One region of the Gudongella ferriphila genome, then DNA from elsewhere that is predicted to be linked to it. Evidence: riboswitches for the same ligand, from Rfam matches in the RefSeq annotation. Region 1 holds a riboswitch; each other region holds the start of a gene.
What was found. A riboswitch is a leader RNA that binds a small molecule or an ion and turns the genes downstream of it on or off. The one in region 1 is predicted to bind cyclic di-GMP.
Positions count from the first base shown of each region.

Region 2: it holds a riboswitch for cyclic di-GMP, as region 1 does, so the genes downstream of both, ACKVDP_RS00200 (Flp family type IVb pilin) here and ACKVDP_RS05050 (SpaA isopeptide-forming pilin-related protein) in region 1, are expected to answer to the same signal.
Region 3: it holds a riboswitch for cyclic di-GMP, as region 1 does, so the genes downstream of both, ACKVDP_RS11745 (hypothetical protein) here and ACKVDP_RS05050 (SpaA isopeptide-forming pilin-related protein) in region 1, are expected to answer to the same signal.
Region 4: it holds a riboswitch for cyclic di-GMP, as region 1 does, so the genes downstream of both, ACKVDP_RS04905 (TasA family protein) here and ACKVDP_RS05050 (SpaA isopeptide-forming pilin-related protein) in region 1, are expected to answer to the same signal.

Region 1 is NZ_JBJXRK010000005.1:18,756-21,967, reverse strand. Features, by position in the region: gene ACKVDP_RS05055 (5'-nucleotidase C-terminal domain-containing protein) at 1-1,146, opposite strand, end outside; cyclic di-GMP riboswitch class I at 1,292-1,376, shown strand; cyclic di-GMP riboswitch class I at 1,460-1,546, shown strand; gene ACKVDP_RS05050 (SpaA isopeptide-forming pilin-related protein) at 1,715-3,212, shown strand, end outside.
Region 2 is NZ_JBJXRK010000001.1:30,793-34,004, reverse strand. Features, by position in the region: gene ACKVDP_RS00210 (DUF1893 domain-containing protein) at 142-573, shown strand; gene ACKVDP_RS00205 (DMT family transporter) at 587-1,456, shown strand; cyclic di-GMP riboswitch class II at 1,561-1,644, shown strand; gene ACKVDP_RS00200 (Flp family type IVb pilin) at 1,777-1,950, shown strand; gene ACKVDP_RS00195 (A24 family peptidase) at 2,103-2,645, shown strand; gene ACKVDP_RS00190 (TadE/TadG family type IV pilus assembly protein) at 2,656-3,078, shown strand; gene ACKVDP_RS00185 (pilus assembly protein TadG-related protein) at 3,101-3,212, shown strand, end outside.
Region 3 is NZ_JBJXRK010000029.1:24,550-27,761, reverse strand. Features, by position in the region: gene ACKVDP_RS11745 (hypothetical protein) at 1-2,012, opposite strand, end outside; cyclic di-GMP riboswitch class II at 2,319-2,402, opposite strand; gene ACKVDP_RS11740 (DMT family transporter) at 2,629-3,212, shown strand, end outside.
Region 4 is NZ_JBJXRK010000004.1:165,935-169,146, forward strand. Features, by position in the region: gene ACKVDP_RS04900 (hypothetical protein) at 1-405, opposite strand, end outside; gene ACKVDP_RS04905 (TasA family protein) at 521-1,201, opposite strand; cyclic di-GMP riboswitch class I at 1,234-1,312, opposite strand; gene ACKVDP_RS04910 (hypothetical protein) at 1,341-1,823, opposite strand; gene ACKVDP_RS04915 (signal peptidase I) at 1,841-2,371, opposite strand; gene ACKVDP_RS04920 (hypothetical protein) at 2,387-3,212, opposite strand, start outside.

The DNA of each region.
Region 1 (3,212 bases):
GAATGCAGTCAATACATCACCTAGGGTAATATCTCCCGCTTCAATGCTTGCCCTGATTCCACCACCATTTGTAAGGGCAACATCCGCTCCTGATGCAACTATCATGGCATCGGTGATAAGATTACCCAGGTTTGTTTCACCTGATCTAACATTGTCTCTCAGACCGTCAAGGGCTACAGTAGTGCTTCCTACTACCTCCTCCTGCATCTCCTCGATTGGTGCAGTGGTTTCCTCAATCAATCCAGCTATATACTCATCTGCCACAAGCCCCTTAAGGTCTTCATACGGATGTTGGGTCGATTCGAATACCGGTACTCCATCAACCATGGATACCTTTACAACTCCAATGTGGCTCAAATAGTTTCCAGCCTGTACAATATATGCACCATTTCTCTCCTCGCCTGTAACATGATGGCTGTGACCATCCACTATAAGGTCTATGCCTTCAACATTGTCTGCCAGGGTGTAGGCTGTGTCAACTGACGATCCGTCAATCCCAAGGTGTATAAGTGCGACTATAAGGTCAACCTCCATCTCGGTAAGAGCCTCAACAGCTGCATTTCCCGTCTCGATAACATCAGCGAACTCTATTCCTATTGTATTGTTGGGATGTGACTTTGTCTTGGTCCCCTCGGTGGCTATACCGAACACTCCAACTCTCATTCCATTCTCCATCTCATATACCATGTATGGGTCAAAGTCTGAGGTTCCGTCTTCCTTGACCACATTGGCCCCGAGAATGTCGAACTCGGCCATTGCCTTAAGTTCAAGCAGTCTTTCGTAGCCAAAGTTGAAATCATGGTTACCTGGTACCATTGCATCGAATTCCATGGCATTCATCACCTCTACAACCGCCTCCCCCTCAGTCAGGTTGGCAGGGATCGTACCGTGGAATGAGTCTCCTGCATGAAGCAACAGAAGGTTTGGATTCTCTTCCTTCAATCCATCCAGGAAGGTCTTCATCTTTGGATAACCCAATGTGCCGTCAAAATCATTCTCTTCAAGTCTTCCATGTACATCATTAACATGGACAATCGTCAGGGTCTCATGTCCGTCAGCGAATGAAGCCGTGGCTGGCATTATCATCAGACCAAGAACCAGTACAAATGACATTACCATACCGATGATTCTTTTGTTTCTCAACATTGTCTCTCCTCCTTTAATTTATCTTTTTAATGCGCAATAACTATATACCCCTGATGACAACGTTTTACCAACCTTTTTAAATATATGTTTTAATAATATGTTTGTTTAGCCATTTAAATAGGTGGTATAAATAGGTAAAGAGAGAAACATAAAAAGGCAAACCTTGTGAAAGCAGGGGGCGCAAAGCTCGAAGTCTACAGCCATCTGGCTATGATAGTTCAGCTGCTATGTGAAAGCATGGCAGCTTTTCGTATTCAATCAGGAAATAATTGTAAGTGTTGGGATGTATTTGCCAAATCAATATTAAGCCTACAGCATACAAAGGCAAACCTGTCGAAAGTCAGGGGCGCAAAGCTTGAAGTCTACAGCCCACATCGGGTATGGCCGTTCAGCTGCTATGTTAATCCATAGCGGCTTTTTGTTTGGATAACTATAAGGAGATGAAGCCTATGGGAAATGAACTGTTGAATTAAGAAGACATAAATATTTCAAGCAACACCACTGCATGCACAAGCGATACATAGACTCACAAGCGTAGAGTCTAAAAACAAGAAAAGGAGTGAGAATAATGATGAGAAAGTATAGCAAGCTGCTTACGTTTCTAATAGCTTTCTCGATGATACTGAGCATGCATGTATCCTTTGCTGTGCCGGAGTATATTGATTATGAGGGCAATGACAGCTACACCTACAAGGAAAATTCAAACAAATCCAGTACTTGGTATTTTGATGAGGATGGCAATAATGTTGATGGTCCTACGGACTACTGGGTTAAGTTCAAGGTATCTGGAGATGAGCTAAGCTTTGAGACCAATAATCTGTCACTTGATCTGGTTTCCATAAAAGGAGGCCCCATGTACAGAGTTTACACAAACTTGGGATCAAGTGAATCTGGGCTTACAGCACCCTTGAATGAAAATGGAAATGAACCCTACGAACCCTATGGAATATCCCATTATTCATTCGAACTGGATGAGATTATCCCACCTCCTCCACCAGAGAAGGCTGATGTGAGAGTGGAGAAATCCATTGATGACATGGAAGATGAAGAGAGCCTTGCAGGATTTAAGTTTGTATTACAGCAAAATGATGAAACAAAATATGGCCCTGTCACAACTAACAGTAGTGGATATGCACTGTTTGAGGATGTTGAGCCAGGCACCTACGATGTAGTCGAGCTTCTTACAAATGATCAGAAGGAAATCTACACTCCTGAAAAGGATGTAACCGTAACTGTTGAAGAAGATGAAGAAGGACTTGTAAGGATTGGCTTTGAAAACAGCAAGGTTCCTGAAGATGAAGAACTTGGAAGCCTTATTGTTCACAAGAGAATCATGAAGGAAAATGGAAGCATAGTTGGAGCCCTTGACGGCGGTAAGTTTACAGTAAGACTGACTGGTCCAAATGATTATGACGAAGAGAAAACCATCAACGAACCAGACGAAAATGGTGAGCATGTAGTATTTGATGATCTTCCATTTGGAACCTATACACTTTCAGAAACAAAGATTGATCATGAAGGTAAAACTTACGGAGATCCAATCTTTGCCACATCAGGAAACAAGAACTATACTGTCTTAAATGATTTTGATGGTTTGGTCTACAAGGACACAGTAACAATTGAAATTGAATCTACTGGACAGGAAGTAATCTGGTTGATAAATGTTTTGGAAGAAGCACCACCACCTCCTCCTGAACTAGGAGAAATAGAGATATCCAAAGCATTGGTTGACGAGGAAGGCGAAGAAATAACTGATGACAACACCAATTTCACATTCAAGATTGAAATAAAGGTTGCAAATGATGATGAAGGATTTGATTGGGTTGAAATCGATGAAAGTCCTATTATCCTAAAAGGTGGAGAATTTGAAAAACTAACAGATTTACCACTAGGTGAATATAGGATTACAGAAATAAATATTCCAGATGGATATATGCTTCATGAGGATACTGACAATCCACAAACAACCACTCTTGAAACTAATGGGGATGTGGATGAAGTAATGTTCACAAATGTAAGAGAGGACGATACTCCTCCACCTCCTGAGCTAGGAGAAATCGAAGTAA
Region 2 (3,212 bases), on a different contig from region 1:
ATCTTTCGGATATTCTTTTTGTACATAATATCCTATTATATAGGAAGTGGGAGGAAATAGTAAAGTATCTGGGGAAAACTGTTTCATATTTAACCCTATTGATGTAGAATATATGAAGAACATAATGGAGGAGATGAAAAGTTGGAAGGAATCAAAATAGCAAAAGACCATATGGAAAAGAATGACCTGAAAATGGTTGTATATAATAACGGAAAAGTTGTAGCACAATCAACGGACAGAGGCATCAAGCCTATTTATGATGTCTATACAGAGAGCTTTGAGGACCTTGAGGGAGCCTTTGTGTCAGACAGGATAACAGGAAAGGCAGCTGCCATGCTTCTTGCTGAGGGTAGGATTAGAGGAATCTACACAGACCTAATATCTGAGCCGGCCTTGGAGATTTTCAACCAGAAGGGAATAGCACTGGAGTACGGGAAAAAGGTTCCTCATATACTAAACAGGGATAAGGACGGAATGTGCCCAATCGAGACAATATCAAGAAATGTCCAAGGCGTGGGTGACCTAATAGAGGGAATAGAGGAGTTTTTTGTGATTGTGGGCATGAAAAAATAAAGGTGGTAGACTGATGAATGGGGACAGATTAAGAGCAATAACATATATTGTCATAGCAGCCACCCTTTTAAGTACAGGTGGGATAATAATCAAGTTCATTGATCTTCCTCCCATGACAATAGCAGGAGGCCGGGCAATCTTTTCAGCAGCGGTGGTATGGCTGTATGTAAGAAAGCCAAAATTCACCTTTTCCAAGGCCCAGGTTTCTGGAGCCCTATGCTACTCTACAATGATCACTGCTTTTGTTATCGCAAACAAGCTTACAACAGCAGCAAATGCCATAATACTTCAGTTTACAGCACCAATCTGGGTTGCTATTCTTAGCGTCTGGATTCTTAAGGAAAGGATTCGCTGGTATGACATTGCTGCAATTTTTTCTGTTGCAATAGGAATGGTCCTCTTCTTCCTGGATGATGTATCTGGAGGAAACTGGGCAGGAAACATGGTAGCAATCGGAAGCGGGGTTGCCCTTGCAGGAGTTACAATTTCACTGAGGTTCCAGAAGGATGAAAAGCCTGTGGAGACAACACTTCTTGGTCATTTGATAACAGCTGTAGTGGGAATTCCATTCTTGATCGGATTGTCATATACAACTGGGGATATTGTAGGATTGTTTGTTCTTGGAACCTTCCAGGTGGGCATAGCCTATATTTTCTATTCCCTTGCAGTCAAGCATCTGACGGCCCTTGAAGCCATTCTGATTATGTTTCTTGAACCGATCCTAAACCCAATCTGGGTGTTTCTTATTGTAGGGGAAAGACCAGGACCTGTATCTCTGCTTGGAGGGGCGATTGTACTTGGCACTGTCATTGCCAGAAGCCTTTTGGCAAACAAAATGAATCAAATCGAGGTCCGTAAATCTGTTAACCATCAAATTGAATAAAATTTTCATAAAACTGAAATAAAATTGAAATAAAATCCATATAAAACTGAGACCCCGTTTACAACCACAGTAGCGGGGTATTATAATCATAAGTAATTATACATGTTTTATTTGGGGGCCTCGATCTATTAAGATTATTTGGACGTCTTCTTAATAGGGAGCCAGTGACGTAACCGACCGGGACAAAAATTGTTTTGGTCTTTTTTAGACCACAATACTTTAGTGGGGTGGTTGGATGAAGTGAACGATGGTTAAGGATTTGAATTGTACGGGAAAGAACATAGGTAGTGGAGATAATTACATGAAAAGGAGGAAAAATGATGATGAATCTTATGATGAGACTTTGGAAGGATGAAGAAGGACAGGGAATGGCTGAGTATGGATTGATAATATTTGCCGTTGCTTTGGTTGTTCTTGTTGGATTAGCAGCATTTGGGGGAGCGTTAAGTGAATGGTTTTCAGAGTTATGGGATCCAAGTTTGCCAGGTGGATAGAATATATCTCAAATTATTAGTTTAGTATAGTTGAAATAAAAACCACAACAGCAAGAAAAGTTGCTTTGCTGTTGTGGTTAAATCTCGAAGAGTATGACAAATGAGTGTTTATTTCACTTGATAATACGGATAAATGGAGAACGGTGAATTAAATGTTAAATACGACTTTGCTATTAATATTAGTGACAGTTTCATCGTATCATGATGTTACTTCGAAAAGAATCCCCAATTTTATTACAATACCAGTAATACTTTGGGGTTTATTGACATATACAGTATTTGATGGATATGCAGGATTGAAGTTTAGCGGACTTGGGTTTCTGGTAGGATTAGGAGTTTTCCTGGTACCCTATATCCTTGGAGGAATGGGTGGTGGAGATGTAAAACTAATGGCTGCAATAGGAGCACTAAAAGGTTGGAGATTTGTTCTTTATACAACTGTCTACACAGGACTTGCAGGCGGAGTTATTGTAATACTAATACTTATCAAGGAAAAGAAGCTGTGGATAACATTAAAAAGAGTTGTTGCAATTATACTAAAACCGATTATTTTTATTATTACATTGACCTTCAACAGTGATCTGTTGAAACGAGTTAACAACTGGCTTCTTAAAACCCAGGTAGACTGGGAGAAGAGATACATCCCCTATGGAGTGGCCATAGGGATTGGGGCAGTAATTTCTTATTTTATATGAGGTGAGTTGGATGTTTGATTTTTGGAAATTTAAAAGAGATGAACAAGGTCAATCTTTAGTTGAATTTGCTTTAATCCTACCCGTACTATTACTTCTTTTGATGGGCATAATTCAGTCTGGAATAATATACGGTGGATATGTTGCTGTCAGCAATGCCGCTAGAGAGGGAGCTAGAATTGGAATTGTTGAAAAGGATAAGAATAAAATGATTCTAAGTATTGATAATGCATTTGATGATTCACCCTACTTGGAAAAAGGCGAGATTACAATCGATCCAGCTAATGGTGTTTTCGTTAATGGACAGTCGTTAAGTGTAACGGTTGAGGGAAAAGTTCCAATTATAGTACCTATGATGGAACGCTATTTTGAAGATGGATTTTATACAGTTTCCAAGACTTCAGTAATGATGGTAGAAGGTTTTAGAGAAAATTAGATGAGTTTAGGGAGATGAAAACATGTTTAGGAAAAATCATATACTATTCAATAGAATTAAATCGTTATTTAGTGATATTGAAGGTCAAGCAATGGTGATGGTTGCAGTTTTCATGGCAGTACTTCTTGGATTTG
Region 3 (3,212 bases), on a different contig from region 1:
CAGAATCCATCCTTCTCACCATCTGCCTCTTCTGACAATCTGTACTCTCCTGCAGGAAGATCAAGGAAGCAGTATTTGCCTAATGAGTTGGTTACATCTCTATCGATTTCAACCCACTCATCATCCTCAAATCTTTCAAGGATTATTGTCCATCCAGGAAGAGGATTGTCAGTTGGCCATGGATCATCCATGAAGCCAGCATAGTCAAGACCATACTTGAAGCCGCACAGGTCAAAGAATTCTTCTTCTTCGTTCACAAAATGCTTACCTGTTGCCCTAACACCAGCAGCGAGTTCAACTGTCCAGAATCCCTCGGTCGGATATGTTTGTACCCAACCATCCTGCATTAACTCATATACAAAATATGTGTCTGGGCATAGAAGATCGAAGAAATAGAAACCATTGCTATCAGTAGTTGTCCACTTGAAAGCATCAGCTTTATTCGGTTCACCAACGGCTGGTTCTCCCTTGTAAAGCAAGATTTCCCAACCTGATAGGGTAGTACCAGTTCCAAGAGTATCTTTAAATTTTATACCTTGGATTTTGCCTCGTCTGTTTACAAAATCCTGGTCCACTGCATTGCCATCATTACCATCATCAGGTAGAGTAACCTCTATCATACCGCTGATTGGATCAAATGGCCCATAGCAGTCATCAAACATCTCGTATACATAATAGGTTCCTGCAACTAGGCCGCAGAACTTGTAGTCGCCAAACTCATCTGTCATTGTGGAAGCCAGCAATCCTTCTGTTGCAACACCTGGTATTTCACCTGGGTCTAATGTACGATCATACAGATAGATTGACCAGTCTTCCAATGGAACTCTTGTTTTAAGTCCAGTGTAAAAGTCTTCTGTTTTGGTACCTTCGATGCAATACCTTGGTACTGGCATTACAAAGTCACCATAGGCATATGGTCTGTAGCCGACCTTGATTGAGCCCTCAGGACTTCCATCATGAGGATCAAATGCTACCAAGTAACCACCTGATGTATCTCCATCAGTACGGCAAACTGCCCACATCAAGCCAGCCTCATCCATTCCAACACCAACTGGTGTTGTACCGATAGGCAATGTAATATATCCACTTGTGCCAGCTCCAATGTCATACCAGCAGACCCGATTTCCACCGGATCCTGCAGTTGTGCTTGCTATCCAGATTTTGCCCAGTCCGTTAAATGACATACCACGAAGGTTCTGTGCTCCTGAGATAGCCACAGTACCTGTTCCCTTAATCCATAATACATTACTATAGCTTGTTGCATACACCTGACCTGAATCAGGGTCGATAAGTAATGAGTATGGAGAGTCTACATTCCATTCTTCAGTAAATTCACCATTGTTTGGGTTAAAGCTCCAAACTCCATAATCTCCACTTCTAGTAGGTGTAGAGTTTCTGCTTGAGATATAGAGCATCCCATCAGGTGCGAATTTCATTTCATAGAAATTTAACTTTGGATTTGTAACTATTGTTTCTCCTACTTGATTTAAGTCTGTTCCGTCAAATTCAAACTTCATCAACGCTCCGCTGCTGTAGAAGCCTATCCAAATATATCCATCCTCGTCTATAGCAATTGCCCTTGGCATATCACCAAGTCCACCAACATTGAATACCTTGACAGCTTCGTCTGTACCGAATGCAAGCACTGGGTCAGGGTAGGCATGTGTTGTCAAGCCTGTAGTATCTGCTTGAATTCTAACAACTGAACCTTGAAGATTAACGCCATCTGCACCTGTATTAAGCACCCAGGCATTGCCGTAAGCGTCCATGGCAATACGTGAGGTACGCCAGTTGTAATCTGCTGTCGGGCTTACACGTGGTTGAGTGTAATACCTGGCAACTTCAGTTTTATTGACCAAGTCAACCTTTGATACACTTGCTTCACCAGAGTTTGGAACAAATCCAAAGTTAGGTTCGACTATTGGCTCGGGCTCTGCAAATGCATTTGCCGGAATCAGTGCCAATATCATGGTCAAAGCCAGTAAAATTGAAGACCATTTTCTCGGTTTCATCATTTTTCCTCCTCAAAATATATTTCGTTACCATCAATTAAGGGAATTTCTATTAAGTTTGAAACTAATCAATTGTTATCCAATCACCTCCTCGTAATTTATTTGCTTATGCAACCCATCATCCGCAACACCTCCTTAAGTTTTAGATTTATGATTGATTTAAAATGGCTAAAATAGTATAATATAGACACAACAAACAGACCTTTAGCGAGGATTGGATGTTGCAGGAATCCGGCTATGCTGACCAGGCTCTCCGGGTTCCTTCATTTTTTGAGGTTTGTTTAATATATTATACACAAAAAAACCGACCATCTTGGTCGGTTACGCTATTGGCTCATAAGGGGGAAAGCGTCCATAGTAATCCCCCCTAATCAATGCCTCCATATAGTTTATGTACTTCAGTTTTTACATAATAACATATCTCGCTAATAATATACCCCTAATTTCATAAACTACCACTATAAATCGTTAAAAAGTTTTCAAGATTTTGTTTTGAAAACGTAATTATTATGCAAGAAACCTTCATGCAGTTTTAGGGGGTAGAAATAAATTTACACTTCCTGTACAATGAAAAGAGGGAATAGGATAAAAATAGCTAAAACTGGGGGATATGACAATGACCAAGGAATTGAGATCAAGTCTCTTGCTGCTTTTGACAGCTGCAATATGGGGGTTGGCCTTTGTGGCACAGAGGATTGGAATGGACTATCTGGGGGCATTCACCTTCAATGCATTAAGGTTCGCACTGGGAAGCCTTTCCCTTATACCTGTGATATATTTTGTGGAGGGGTCCAACAAAAGGAAGGGAATAGCTGAGGATGCGGGCGAGAATGACACTAGGAAGATTTTCATGTACGGAATGATTGCTGGCAGCGTTCTTTTCACAGCTGCAGCCCTCCAGCAGGTTGGTCTGATCTATACAACTGCAGGTAAGGCCGGCTTTATTACAAGCCTATACATAGTACTTGTGCCCATATTGGGTCTCTTTATAAAGCAGAAATCCAATGGATTTATCTGGGTTGGAGCAATCGTAGCTGCAATAGGATTATACTTCCTTAGCATCAACGAGGATTTGACCATCCAGTTTGGAGACCTTTTACAGCTTATTGGAGCCTTCTTCTGGGCAACCCACATCCTTGTGATAGGACACTTTGCCTCAAAGGTCAACACCCTGAAGCTTTCATCGGCACAGTTTGCTAC
Region 4 (3,212 bases), on a different contig from region 1:
ACCTGGGTGCAAAATACCAAGACTTATATTGGATTGTGCAAAATCAGACATTGGACCTCTATAGATCTCATCCCCATCATAGTTGATGATTAGGATCATCTGTCTGAAGAGGTCCGCTTCACCTTCTGTCGGTGCTTTACTTGCTCTCTCTGTTCTCATAAACAGCTCAAACCTGTATTCCAGTGTGTTACTTATATCAACCTTGGCTTCGTTTGTATCTCCTGGATTCATATTTGTAAGATTGAACAGACTAGTTCCACTTGGATCAACTTCAAGGCCAAGATTGTTGCCAATAATCTTAAGGTTATCAGCATAGGAGGGATTTATTCCAAAGGTTGTCATCGCTCCCATAATCAATGCGAAAACGCCCAGAAAAATTATGGATTTAGATAAAAGCCTTTTCATTAATATCCCTCCCTTTGTTCAATTTGTAATAGTATGCACTTATATAAAGGCGGATGACCCGCCTTCATATAAGTGTTGCCTTAATCTTAAATTCTACAGATCAGAATTAAATAGCCTATCTTACTTCTTCTTCAATTACATCAGCTATTTCTACTGCACCAACTTCACCTATTGGAGCACCTTCTGCTTCCAATATAGCTGCCATTTCAGCTTCTGTAGCTTCTGTAACTAGACCTTCTACTACTTCATCTCCTCTTACTGCAGGATAATAAACTTTAACTCCCCAACCATTCAACCAAGGTGCATTGTTAGATGCCTGAATTCCTTCTGCCTTTACCTTGATGTCAAATGTCTTTCCTTGATAAGTGTTGTCCATTAAAGGTCCGCTGAAGCAAATCTTATTCATCGCAAACAGACCTGTTGTACTTTGACCAGGATTCAAAACTTTTTTGTAAACATAATATCCATTTTTTTCAAACCAGTCTGAACTAATTGAAGCACTTACAGGAGCAAGGCTTAAACCGCCTTCAAATGCCATATCTTTCTTGATTCTAACTACTGCTTTCTTAGATCCATCATTCCTTACATACACTTCCTTGAAGTAGCAGTCACCAGGGTTAACATTTTGTGCCAAATCTGGACAGAATCTGTCTATTAATGTAATGTCCAATGTTCCAGCTTTGAATTTGTTAATTTTCAGTGGTGTTACATCAGTGAACCAAGCAAATGTTCCTCCTGCTATAAGTAATACCACCAACAACATACTGGTTACAAAAACCATGTTACGCTTTTTCACTTTCTTCTCCTCCTTCTTGATATAATTATGGTTGCCGCAGCCAGGCTGCCATGACATAGAGGCCCTGTGGCTTTGCGTCCTTAGCTTTCGCTAAGTTTGCTGAACGATCTATATTAACGGAATCCTATGTAGATCTGGATTAAAAAGGTAGGCTATCAATGCTCCATACTTCTTTCCAGGCCTCGTTTGCACTTTGGACTCCCTCTGCAACAACTTTAATACTCAGACTCTCCCCTTCATATTCAGGTGTCAACTCCCCAATGTCTACACTCTTGATTATATTGGTGGTTATCCCATTTACTTCCAGAGAGTCTTTATAGTAGTGGAAACCCTCCATTTCTGTCCAGTCGGAATCATTTATATCCATATCAAGATTTGACACTGACAGACTTTGATCACTCCATTGGGGAATCAGTCTTACTCTTATATAACAATCACTCTTTCCAAGATTCTTGATACATATATTGCCTAAGCCATCACTGATTACCTCTACCTTGACAATCCCCATTTCACCATTTGTCAAGGTAGGGTCTGGGCTGGATGAAAACCAAGCAACTGTCCCGCCAGCTACCATTATTGCCGACAACAGTATAATTGAGAAAATAATTAATTTGCTTTTCATATACACCCATCCTTTCCTTAGGCTTCTTTCGGTCTCCTTTTAATTAGAAGTGGTGCAATATAAGCTATTATGCCTACAGATACAATAAATATGATTCCCTGGGTGCTGCTCAGAAACCTGAATGCAAATCCCACATATGGTATTGAAAGAGCAACTATTCCTATGACCTTTTCTCTTTCCACAGGCATTGCATCCTCTGCATTGTTTGCATCGCCCTGTGTTATAAAGTACTCGTTTCCAGGACCAATTCCTACAACCCTGTGTGTTACTCTTGTTCTAGATTCTGGACCATAATAGGTTAAAATATCACCCATTTCTATCTGGTCTGGTGTCCTTTCGTTTACCACAATAAGTGAGTTTATCCTTAGTGCAGGTTCCATGCTCCCGCTATCAACAACATACAGCCTGTTTCCAAATAACGATGGCTCCATACCGGTCAATCTCGATTGTGCCGTAATAAATATCAGAAACGCCATTATCAGCATGAATATTGCAAACAGTATGTCAGACAATATTTTTAGGGATTTGTTTTCTTTCATCTCTGTCATATCCATACCTCCAATCTAGACTGAATCCGTTGGTTCTTCTTCTGGCTCTAATGGGACGGAGAGTTCTTCCAAAGGATCCTCAGGTATTATAGCCTCTTGTTCTTCATTATAAATCTGATTAATATCCTCTTCTTCACCAGGAGATACCGGTTCCTCTACAACAACATTCTCATCTTCATTTTCACTTTCCAATACAGGACTTTCCTCTACTTCCTGCTCTGTTTCCTCAGTTCCTTCTGCGGCATCCGGTTCAGTGACTTCCTCCTGAAGACCAGCTTCAACAGGCTCGGAAGTCACCTCCTGGACCGGATCTGCCACTGATGATGATTCTTCCCCTTCTGGTTGCTGCAAAGCCTCCACCTGTACCTCAACCAGAACAATTAATGGCTCCAGATCTAAATATATTTCATCGCTTCGTATGTCCATATCACTGGACTGAAGCTCAATCTTACTATAATCAATATCTTCTCCATCAACATCCATCACTTCTATAGTCTGAGAATCAGAGTCAGAGAACCATCCTGTGTTTTCTAGACTGTACTCCACAGATACTTCCTTATTTAGACTTTTTTCTGTAATGCTTATTGTCCCATCAGAGATTATTGAACTGCAGTTCATGCACTCAAGGGGTGTAACTGCATAATCACCTATAAAAAGATTCCTTATTGTTACATTGTCTGAATCCCCCAGCTGGACGTAATTGATGTAATTGTTAGGTCCTTCAACAAGAATTGTGAATTCATTATTCAAGCCACTTACACCAATTACGTTATTGGTTATGGAAATTGAACCTTGTGGGATTTCAATTGAAACAACATAACCCACTTGGCCACTAACCCTT